DNA from 2 places in the Streptomyces sp. NPDC053079 genome. Region 1 is predicted to be linked to the other one. Evidence: riboswitches for the same ligand, from Rfam matches in the RefSeq annotation. Region 1 holds a riboswitch; the other holds the start of a gene.

The links. Region 1 has a riboswitch for glycine ahead of gcvT (glycine cleavage system aminomethyltransferase GcvT). Riboswitches for the same ligand answer to the same signal wherever they lie in the genome.
Region 2: it holds a riboswitch for glycine, as region 1 does, so the genes downstream of both, gcvP (aminomethyl-transferring glycine dehydrogenase) here and gcvT (glycine cleavage system aminomethyltransferase GcvT) in region 1, are expected to answer to the same signal.

The regions. Positions count from the first base shown of each region.
Region 1 covers NZ_JBITZJ010000002.1:977,118-981,730, forward strand. The annotation lists gene glyA (serine hydroxymethyltransferase) at 1-1,164, opposite strand, end outside; gene gcvH (glycine cleavage system protein GcvH) at 1,195-1,569, opposite strand; gene gcvT (glycine cleavage system aminomethyltransferase GcvT) at 1,637-2,764, opposite strand; glycine riboswitch at 2,915-3,011, opposite strand; gene ACIGXW_RS11720 (AAA family ATPase) at 3,164-3,823, shown strand; gene ACIGXW_RS11725 (enhanced serine sensitivity protein SseB) at 3,953-4,613, shown strand, end outside.
Region 2 covers NZ_JBITZJ010000010.1:8,425-13,037, reverse strand. The annotation lists gene gcvP (aminomethyl-transferring glycine dehydrogenase) at 1-1,902, opposite strand, end outside; glycine riboswitch at 2,090-2,208, opposite strand; gene ACIGXW_RS31845 (PRC-barrel domain-containing protein) at 2,387-2,743, shown strand; gene ACIGXW_RS31840 (DNA polymerase IV) at 2,680-4,089, opposite strand; gene ACIGXW_RS31835 (MerR family transcriptional regulator) at 4,204-4,613, opposite strand, start outside.

The sequences.
Region 1 (4,613 bases):
GATGTCGGCGACCTCGCGGAAGTCCTCCGCCTGGAAGCCGCGGGTGGCCAGCGCCGGGGTGCCGATCCGCAGACCCGAGGTGACCATCGGGGGGCGCGGGTCGTTCGGGATGGCGTTGCGGTTGACCGTGATGCCGACCTCGTGGAGGCGGTCCTCGGCCTGCTGGCCGTCCAGCTCGGAGTTGCGCAGGTCCACCAGGACCAGGTGCACGTCCGTGCCGCCGGACAGGACCGAGACGCCCACCTCGGCGACGTCGGCCTGCATCAGGCGCTCGGCGAGGATCTTGGCGCCCTCGAGCGTGCGGACCTGGCGGTCCTTGAACTCCTCGCTGGCCGCGACCTTGAAGGAGACGGCCTTCGCCGCGATCACGTGCTCCAGCGGACCGCCCTGCTGGCCGGGGAAGACCGCGGAGTTGATCTTCTTGGCGAGCTCGGCCGTGGACAGGATCACACCGCCGCGCGGACCGCCCAGGGTCTTGTGCGTGGTGGTGGTCACGACGTGCGCGTGCGGCACCGGGGAGGGGTGCAGCCCGGCGGCGACCAGGCCCGCGAAGTGGGCCATGTCGACCATCAGGTACGCGCCGACCTCGTCCGCGATCCGGCGGAAGGCCGCGAAGTCCAGCTGGCGCGGGTAGGCGGACCAGCCGGCGACGATCAGCTTCGGGCGGTGCTCCTTGGCGAGGCGCTCGACCTCGTCCATGTCGACCAGGTTGGTCGCCTCGTCGACGTGGTACGCGACCACGTTGTAGAGCTTGCCGGAGAAGTTGATCTTCATGCCGTGGGTCAGGTGCCCGCCGTGGGCGAGGTTCAGACCCAGGATGGTGTCGCCGGGGTTGAGCAGGGCGAACATCGCGGCGGCGTTGGCCTGCGCGCCGGAGTGCGGCTGCACGTTGGCGTGCTCGGCGCCGAAGAGCGCCTTGATGCGGTCGATCGCGATCTGCTCGACGACGTCGACGTGCTCACAGCCGCCGTAGTAGCGGCGGCCCGGGTAGCCCTCGGCGTACTTGTTAGTGAGGACCGAGCCCTGGGCCTCCATGACCGCGACCGGAGCGAAGTTCTCCGAGGCGATCATCTCGAGGGTGGACTGCTGGCGGTGGAGTTCGGCGTCGACAGCGGCGGCGACGTCGGGGTCGAGCTCATGGAGGGAGCTGTTCAGAAGCGACATGAGTTCTTCCTGGGCGGGGGAGAGGCGGGGTCAGCCGGCGAAGGCGGTGTACTCGTCGGCGGACATCAGGTCCGCCGGCTCGTCCGTGATCTTCACCTTGAACAGCCAGCCGCCCTCGAACGGGGCGGTGTTCACCAGCGAGGGGTCGTCCACGACGTCCTGGTTGGCCTCGACGACCTCGCCCGTGACGGGGGCGTAGAGGTCACTGACCGACTTGGTCGACTCCAGCTCGCCGCAGGTCTCGCCCGCGGTGACCGTGTCACCGACGGCCGGCAGCTGGGCGTAGACGACATCGCCGAGCGCGTTGGCCGCGAACTCCGTGATGCCGACCGTCGCCACGCCGTTCTCGACGGCCGAGAGCCACTCGTGCTCCTTGCTGTAGCGGAGCTGCTGGGGGTTGCTCATGACTAGATTCTCCTGTACGCGCGTGAGTGGTCGTGCAAAGGGTCTTGCCAGGTGGGATGAGGGGGGCTCAGCGTTCCCGCTTGTAGAACGGCAGGGCGACGACCTCGTACGGCTCATGCGTGCCGCGAATGTCCACCGATACCCCATCCGTGCCGGGAGCGGCGTGCGCCGCGTCGACGTAGGCGATCGCGATCGGCTTGCCGAGGGTCGGCGAGGGGGCGCCCGAGGTGACCTCGCCCACGACCTCGCCGCCGGCCACGACGGAGAAGCCGGCGCGCGGCACCCGGCGACCGGTGGCGACGAGGCCGACCAGCTTGCGCGGCGGCGCGCTCTCGGCGCGCTCGGCGGCGGCCAGCAGCGCCTCGCGGCCCACGAAGTCACCCGCCTTGTCGAACTTCACGACCCGGCCCAGCCCCGCGTCGAACGGCGTCGTGGCGGTGGTCAGCTCGTGCCCGTACAGCGGCATGCCCGCCTCCAGGCGCAGCGTGTCGCGGCAGGACAGGCCGCAGGGCACCAGACCCGCGTCCGCGCCCGCCTCGGTCAGGGCCTGCCACAGCTTCTCGGCGTCGGCCGGGGCGACGAACAGCTCGAAGCCGTCCTCGCCGGTGTAACCGGTACGGGCGATCAGCGCGGGCACGCCCGCGACGGTGCCCGGCAGGCCCGCGTAGTACTTCAGGCCGTCCAGGTCCGCGTCGGTGACGGACTTCAGGATGCCGGGGGAGGCCGGGCCCTGGACGGCGATCAGCGCGTAGGCGTCGCGGTCGTCGCGGACCTCGGTCTCGAAGCCGGCCGCCCGCTCGGTCAGCGCGTCCAGCACGACCTGGGCGTTGGAGGCGTTGGCGACGACCAGATATTTCGGGTGGCCTCCCTCCTCCGCCAGGCGGTAGACGATCAGGTCGTCCAGAATGCCGCCCTGCGCGTCGCAGATCATGGTGTAGCGGGCGCGGCCGACGGCCAGCGCGGAGAGGTTGCCCACCAGGGCGTGATCGAGGGCCTGCCCGGCCTGGGGGCCCGTAAGGGTGATCTCGCCCATGTGGGAGAGGTCGAAGAGACCGGCGCGGGTGCGCACGGCGAGGTGCTCGTCGCGCTCGCTCCCGTAACGCAGGGGCATGTCCCAGCCCGCGAAGTCGGTCATGGTGGCGCCGAGGCTGCGGTGCAGCGCGTCGAGGGCGGTATGGCGGGGGGCATCGGTCATGGTCAGGCTCCCGGACACGAGTCGGAGGTCGGCCTCCCCATCTGTCATCGGAACCTGAGAGGTTCACCGAGAGCCCCGAAAGGACGGCTCGGCTTGCACCTTGGGTGGGGCCGCCGCCGCGAGGAACGGGGGCCCGCTTTTCAGATCTGCCTCACCCGCGCGGTACGGGGCCTGAGAGATTCAAGGGAGGAACTTGCTCCTTCGGCGCCCGGTGCCAGGGGCACCAGGACTCTCCCGCGCGGATTCGAGCGGCCGGTATGCAGTTGATAGACATGCCGTTGGCGCGCACATCATTGCACGTACGAGCGTGCGAGGGACTGCCCACGGCCCCATGAATTGGATTACCTTTTCTTTACATTCCGTGGGTAGGGGGCAGCCAACGGACGGGGAGGGAAGGCGATCACGGTGCGTACGGACGTCCAGGGGGAGGTGCCGGACGCCGCGGCGGAGCCGCCGCCGTCGGCGGAGCCGCCCACGGGAGTGCGCGATCTGCGCGGCCGCGGCCGCACCGAGCTGCGCTATCCGCTCGGCGATCTGCTCGTCGTCTCCGGGCTGCCCGGCAGCGGAAAGTCCACGCTGATACGGCGCACGGTGGCCGCCGTGGACGGCCGGGGCACGCCCGTCCACCGCGTGGACTCCCAGGACGCCCGCGACCGCTTCGAGCGCCGCACGCCGGACCGGCTGCCGTACGCGGCCTACCGCCCCCTGGTGCGCCTGGCCCACTACGCCGCGCTGCGCCGCGCCCTGCGCTCGGGCGCGAGCGTGGTGGTGCACGACTGCGGGGAGCGCGGCTGGGTGCGCCGCTGGCTCGCCCGCGACGCGCGCCGGCGCGGCGGCGCGGTCCATGTGCTGCTGCTCGCCGTGGAGCCGCACACCGCGCTCGCCGGCCAGGCGGCCCGCGGCCGCCGCGTCTCCCGCCGGGCCTTCGGCCGCCACCGCCGCGCGATGACGGGCCTGCTGACCACCGCCGCCGCGGGCCGCGTCCCGCCCGGCACGGCCTCCACCACCCTCCTCGACCGCCCCGCCGCCGACGCCCTCGAGACGATCGCCTTCGGCTAGCCGCCGGGGGTCGGGTTTCGGCCGGATGCCCGCCCCGCCGCGGCCGCGATACGGGACACCCCCCGGCCGCCGCGCGAGCGCAGCCGTTAAGGTGCGGGTGCGGTGGTGACGAGACGGTGGTTGGGACAGGTGAACGTGTCCGAGCAGTACGGGTGGGGCCCGGAGCACAGTGGCGGGGCCGGGTCATGGCCTGCCAACGAACTCGAAGAGGTGCTCGCCGCCTCCCTGGGCGTGCCGGACGCCGGCGCCCGCATCGTGGAGGTCCTCGGCCGCAGCAGCGTGTGGATCCCGCTGCCCAACGGCGGCGGGACCGACAGCCGGGACCTCGACCTGCCCGCCCTGGAGCTGGACGGCGCCGCGTACGTACCGGTCTTCAGCTCCGAGGAGCAGTTCCGGAAGGTCGCGGGCGAGCTGATGGCGTTCGCCGTGGCCCCGGCCGTGGAATTCGCCCGGGGCCTGCCCCCGCAGGTCGGCATCGTGGTCAACCCGGACGGCGCGGTCGGCGCGCCCCTGCCGCCGCCCGCCGTCGCCGCGCTGTGCCGGGCCGGCCGCACGGCCCTGGACGGCGAGGCCACCGGCGGCCGGGTGTGCCTGTTCGAGCCGGACTGGCAGGACGAGCCGACCGCCTTCCTGGCCGCCGCGGGCCTGCAGTTCGCGGCCGCCGAGGTCGTGCGGACCGCGCGCCGCACCCTGGCCAGCGTGGAGGGCGCCGACCCGGCGCTGTTCGTCGGCGTGGAGCTGGACCTGCCCGACCCCGCGAGCCGGTCCGCCGCCATGGAGGCCCTCGGCC
Region 2 (4,613 bases), on a different contig from region 1:
CTCGGCGTCGACCTCGCCGTCGTCGGCGGTCTTGACGACGACGACCTTCATGCCGGCCATCACGGCGCTCGCGGCGTTGGTGCCGTGGGCGGAGGACGGGATGAGGCAGACGGTGCGCTGCTCGTCGCCGTTGGCGCGGTGGTAGGCGCGGACGGCCAGCAGGCCCGCGAGCTCGCCCTGCGAGCCGGCGTTGGGCTGGATGGAGACCTTGGCGTAGCCGGTGACCTCGGCGAGCCTCTCCTCCAGCTCGGTGATGAGCGTGAGGTAGCCCCCGGCCTGCTCGACCGGCGCGAAGGGGTGCAGCGCACCGAACTCGGGCCAGGTCACCGGCTCCATCTCGGTGGTGGCGTTGAGCTTCATGGTGCAGGAGCCGAGCGGGATCATGCCGCGGTCCAGGGCGTAGTCCCGGTCGGCGAGGCGGCGCAGGTAGCGCAGCATCGCGGTCTCGGAGCGGTGCTGGTGGAAGACCGGGTGCGCGAGGTACTCGTCGGTGCGCAGCAGGCCCTCGGGGAGCGTGTCCGCCACCGCGGCGTCGATCGCCTCGACGTCGCCCTCCACACCGAAGGCGGCCCACACGGACGCCAGCTGGGCGCGGGTGGTGGTCTCGTCGCAGGCGATGCCGACGTGGTCGGCGTCGGTCAGCCGCAGGTTGACGCCGAGCTCGCGGGCCGCGGCGACGACCTCGGCGGCCCGGCCGGGGACGCGTGCGGTGAGGGTGTCGAAGTAGGAGCCGTGCACGACCTCGACCCCGCCGGCGCGCAGGCCCTCGGCGAGGACGGTGGCGTAGCGGTGGGTGCGGCGGGCGATGGCGGCGAGGCCCTCGGGGCCGTGGTAGACCGCGTACATGCCGGCCATGACGGCGAGCAGCACCTGGGCGGTGCAGATGTTGCTCGTGGCCTTCTCGCGGCGGATGTGCTGCTCGCGGGTCTGCAGGGCCAGGCGGTAGGCCTTGTTGCCGTCGGCGTCGACGGAGACGCCGACGAGGCGGCCGGGGAGGCTGCGGGCGAACTGCTCGCGCACGGCCATGTAGCCGGCGTGCGGACCGCCGAAGCCCATGGGGACGCCGAAGCGCTGGCTGGTGCCGATCGCGATGTCGGCGCCGAGCTCGCCGGGCGGGGTGAGCAGCGTCAGGGCCAGCAGGTCGGCGGCGACGGTGACGATCGCGCCGAGGCCGTGGGCCTGCTCGATGACGGGGCGCAGGTCGCGTACGGCGCCGGAGGCACCGGGGTACTGCAGCAGGACGCCGAAGACGCCGCGCTCGGCGAGCTCGTCGGGGATGCCGGCCGCGAGGTCGGCGACGACGACCTCGACGCCGGTGGGCTCGGCGCGCGTCTGTATGACGGCGATGGTCTGCGGCAGGGCGTCGGCGTCGACCAGGAAGACGCCGTTCTTGACCTTGCCGACGCGGCGGGCCAGCGACATCGCCTCGGCGGCGGCGGTGCCCTCGTCGAGGAGGGAGGCGCCGGAGGTGGGCAGGCCGGTCAGGTCGGCGACGACGGTCTGGAAGTTCAGGAGCGCCTCGAGGCGGCCCTGGGAGATCTCGGGCTGGTAGGGCGTGTACGCCGTGTACCAGGCGGGGTTCTCCATGACGTTGCGCAGGATCACCGGCGGCGTGAACGTGCCGTGGTAGCCGAGGCCGATCATGGGGGCGAGCACCTGGTTGCGGTCCGCGAGGGTGCGCAGTTCGGCGAGGACCTCGGCCTCGGTGCGGGCGCCGGGCAGCCGGAGCGCCTCGGCGCTCTTGATCACCTCGGGCACGGCGGCCTCGGTGAGTTCGTCGAGCGAGCCGAAGCCGACCTGGGCGAGCATCTTGGCCTGGGCACCCGCGTCGGGGCCGATGTGGCGGGCCTCGAAGGGAGTGCCGCGTTCCAGGTCGGAAAGGGAGCTGCGGTGGGCTGTCATCTGCGGAGGCCTCCTGGTCATACACGACCTGCGAGGGGTACCACGGCGCGGGTACCCGGACGGCCTCCCCCTCTGTCATCTCAACCTGAGAGCTTCACCGGGCCATGCTGCGGCCCGGCTTTCACCGTCGGTGAGGAAGGGCTCGGCGTCGTGCCTGACCGGGGCCCGCCCTGCTTTCCAGAGTGACCTCGCCTGTGCGGTACGTGTGCCTGAGAGATTCCGGGGAGGATTTGCTCCTTCGGCGCCCCCACTCGTCTCCCAACGCATCGGCTGGGTTTCGACGGAGGACTCTCCCGCACGGGGTCTGCGGCCAATCGCCAGCCTACCAGCGCGGCTTTCCGGGCGGATCTCCCGAGTGGCCGGTTCCCGCTTTGTGGCTTTTCGTGGTTACCGAAGGGCTCCGAAGTGCTCTGCGGGGCGTCCGGGGGGCCCGCGAGCGGGTGTCCGGGGGCCGGCGCAGGCAGGCGCGATCAAGGGAGGAACCGTGCAGACCGACATCGACCCCCGCAGTCTGATCGGCCGGAAGGCCTTCGACCGCGACGGCGTGAAGATCGGCACGGTGGACGAGGTCTACCTCGACGACGCGACCGGGCAACCGGAGTGGGCGGCGGTACGCACCGGACTGTTCGGCAGGGACGCGTTCGTACCGCTGGAGCCGAGCCGTGTCGAGGGCGACGTCCTGCGCATCCCCTACGACCGCGCCCTGATCAGGGAGGCACCGGGCTTCGGAGTGGGCCGGCACCTCTCGCCCGAGCAGGAGCTGCAGCTGTACCACCACTACGGGCTCGAACTGCCCGGCACCTCCGGCACCCCGGGCACCTCCGAGACCTCCGGCACCTGATCCTGCGGGGCGCGGACGAGCGGCAGCGGCTCGGACGGTTCGAGCGCGGGGTCGTCGACGCGGAAGGTGCGTACCCGCCCGGGCCCGGACCAGGGCTCCTCGAAGCGGACGGTGACCCGCCCCACGCCGCTGCCCTGCACCCAGCCGTTCCCGTACTCCGCGTGCCGCACGTCCAGCCCCGGGAGCCACTGGTGGGGCCTCTCCGGGGCCTCCGGGGCCTGCTGGGGCTCGGGGCCGTCCTGCAAGGCGGCCCCGGCGGCCTCCTCCGCGCGGCTCGCGGCCTGCGCGAAGAGGTCCTCCTGCGTGTAGTCGGCCAGCCCGGACACCCCGACGCCCAGCAGCCGCACGCCCGCGGTGGTGTCCACGCCGTCGAGCAGCCGGGCCGCCGCCTCCCGCACCACCGCGGGGTCGTCGGTGGGACCGCGCAGCGTCTCCGAGCGGGTCAGCGTCGAGAAGTCGTAGCTGCGCACCTTGATGACCACCGTGCGCCCGGAGCGGCCCGCCTCCCGCAGCCGCCGCACGCACCGGTCGGCGAGGCGGGCGAGCTCCAGCTGGACCCGGGTGCGGTCGGTGAGGTCCTCGGCGAAGGTGTCCTCCGCCGAGACGGACTTGGCGTCCCGCTCGGCGACGACGGGCCGGTCGTCGTGGCCGGTGGCCAGCGCGTGGAGGCCGGCGCCGTGGGACTTGCCGAGCAGCCGCACCAGCTCGGCCTCGCCCGCCTCCGCCGTCTCGGCCACGGTGGTGATCCCGGCCCGGCGCAACGTTTCGGCAGTGGCGGGACCCACCCCGGGAATGGCGCGGACCGACATGGGCCCGAGTATCTCCAGCTCCGTACCGGGCTCGATGACGACCAGGCCGTCGGGCTTGGCCTCCTCGGAGGCGATCTTGGCGAGCATCTTGGAGCCGGCGAGCCCGACCGAGCCGGTGAGCCCCGTGGCCGCCGCGATGTCCTCCCGCAGCCGCTCCCCCACGGCCCGGACCGCCGCCGAGGTGGGCTCCACGCCACCCGCCTCGAGGTCGACGAACGCCTCGTCGAGGCTCAGGGGCTCCACCAGCGGCGACAGCTCGCCGAGCAGCCGCATGACCACCTGGCTGACCTGCTGGTACAGCCGGAAGCGCGGGGTGAGGTAGGCGGCGTTCGGGCAGAGCCGGCGGGCCTGGGCCGTGGCCATGGCGGAGTGGACGCCGAAGACCCGCGCCTCGTACGACGCGGTGGCCACCACGCCGCGCGGCCCGATCCCGCCGACCACCACGGGCTTTCCGCGCAGGCTGGGCTTGGCCGCCTGCTCCACCGAAGCGTAGAAAGCGTCCATGTCCAGATGGAGAATCGTCGGCGCACCCCTCACGGGTCAGATGCTGCCGCATGCCACTGACAATGGCGCCCACCTGCGACGGAGCGCCCCTCGCGGCGCCGCGTCGCGGCGGCGCGAGGGGCGCCCGGTCCCTGCTGTCCGGCCGGCTCAGCCGGCGCGGTTGCGGCGCCGCGCCAGCTCGTCGGCCGGGTTGTGGCCCACCAGCGTCTCCCCGGTGTCCACCCGCTCGCCGTGCAGCTGCGCCAGCGCGCTCTCCACGTCACGCCAGACGACGCCCACGGCGATCCCGAAGACCCCCTGACCGCCCTGGAGCAGGTCGACGACCTCGTCGGGCGAGGTGCACTCGTACACCGTCGCCCCGTCGCTCATCAATGTCATCTGCGCCAGATCCGCCATGCCGCGCGTGCGCAGGTGCTGCACCGCGGTGCGGATGTTCTGCAGGGAGACCCCGGTGTCCAGCAGCCGCTTCACGATCTTCAGGACGACGACGTCCCGGAAGCTGTAGAGCCGCTGGCTGCCCGAGCCGTATGCGGGCCGCACGCTGGGCTCCACGAGAG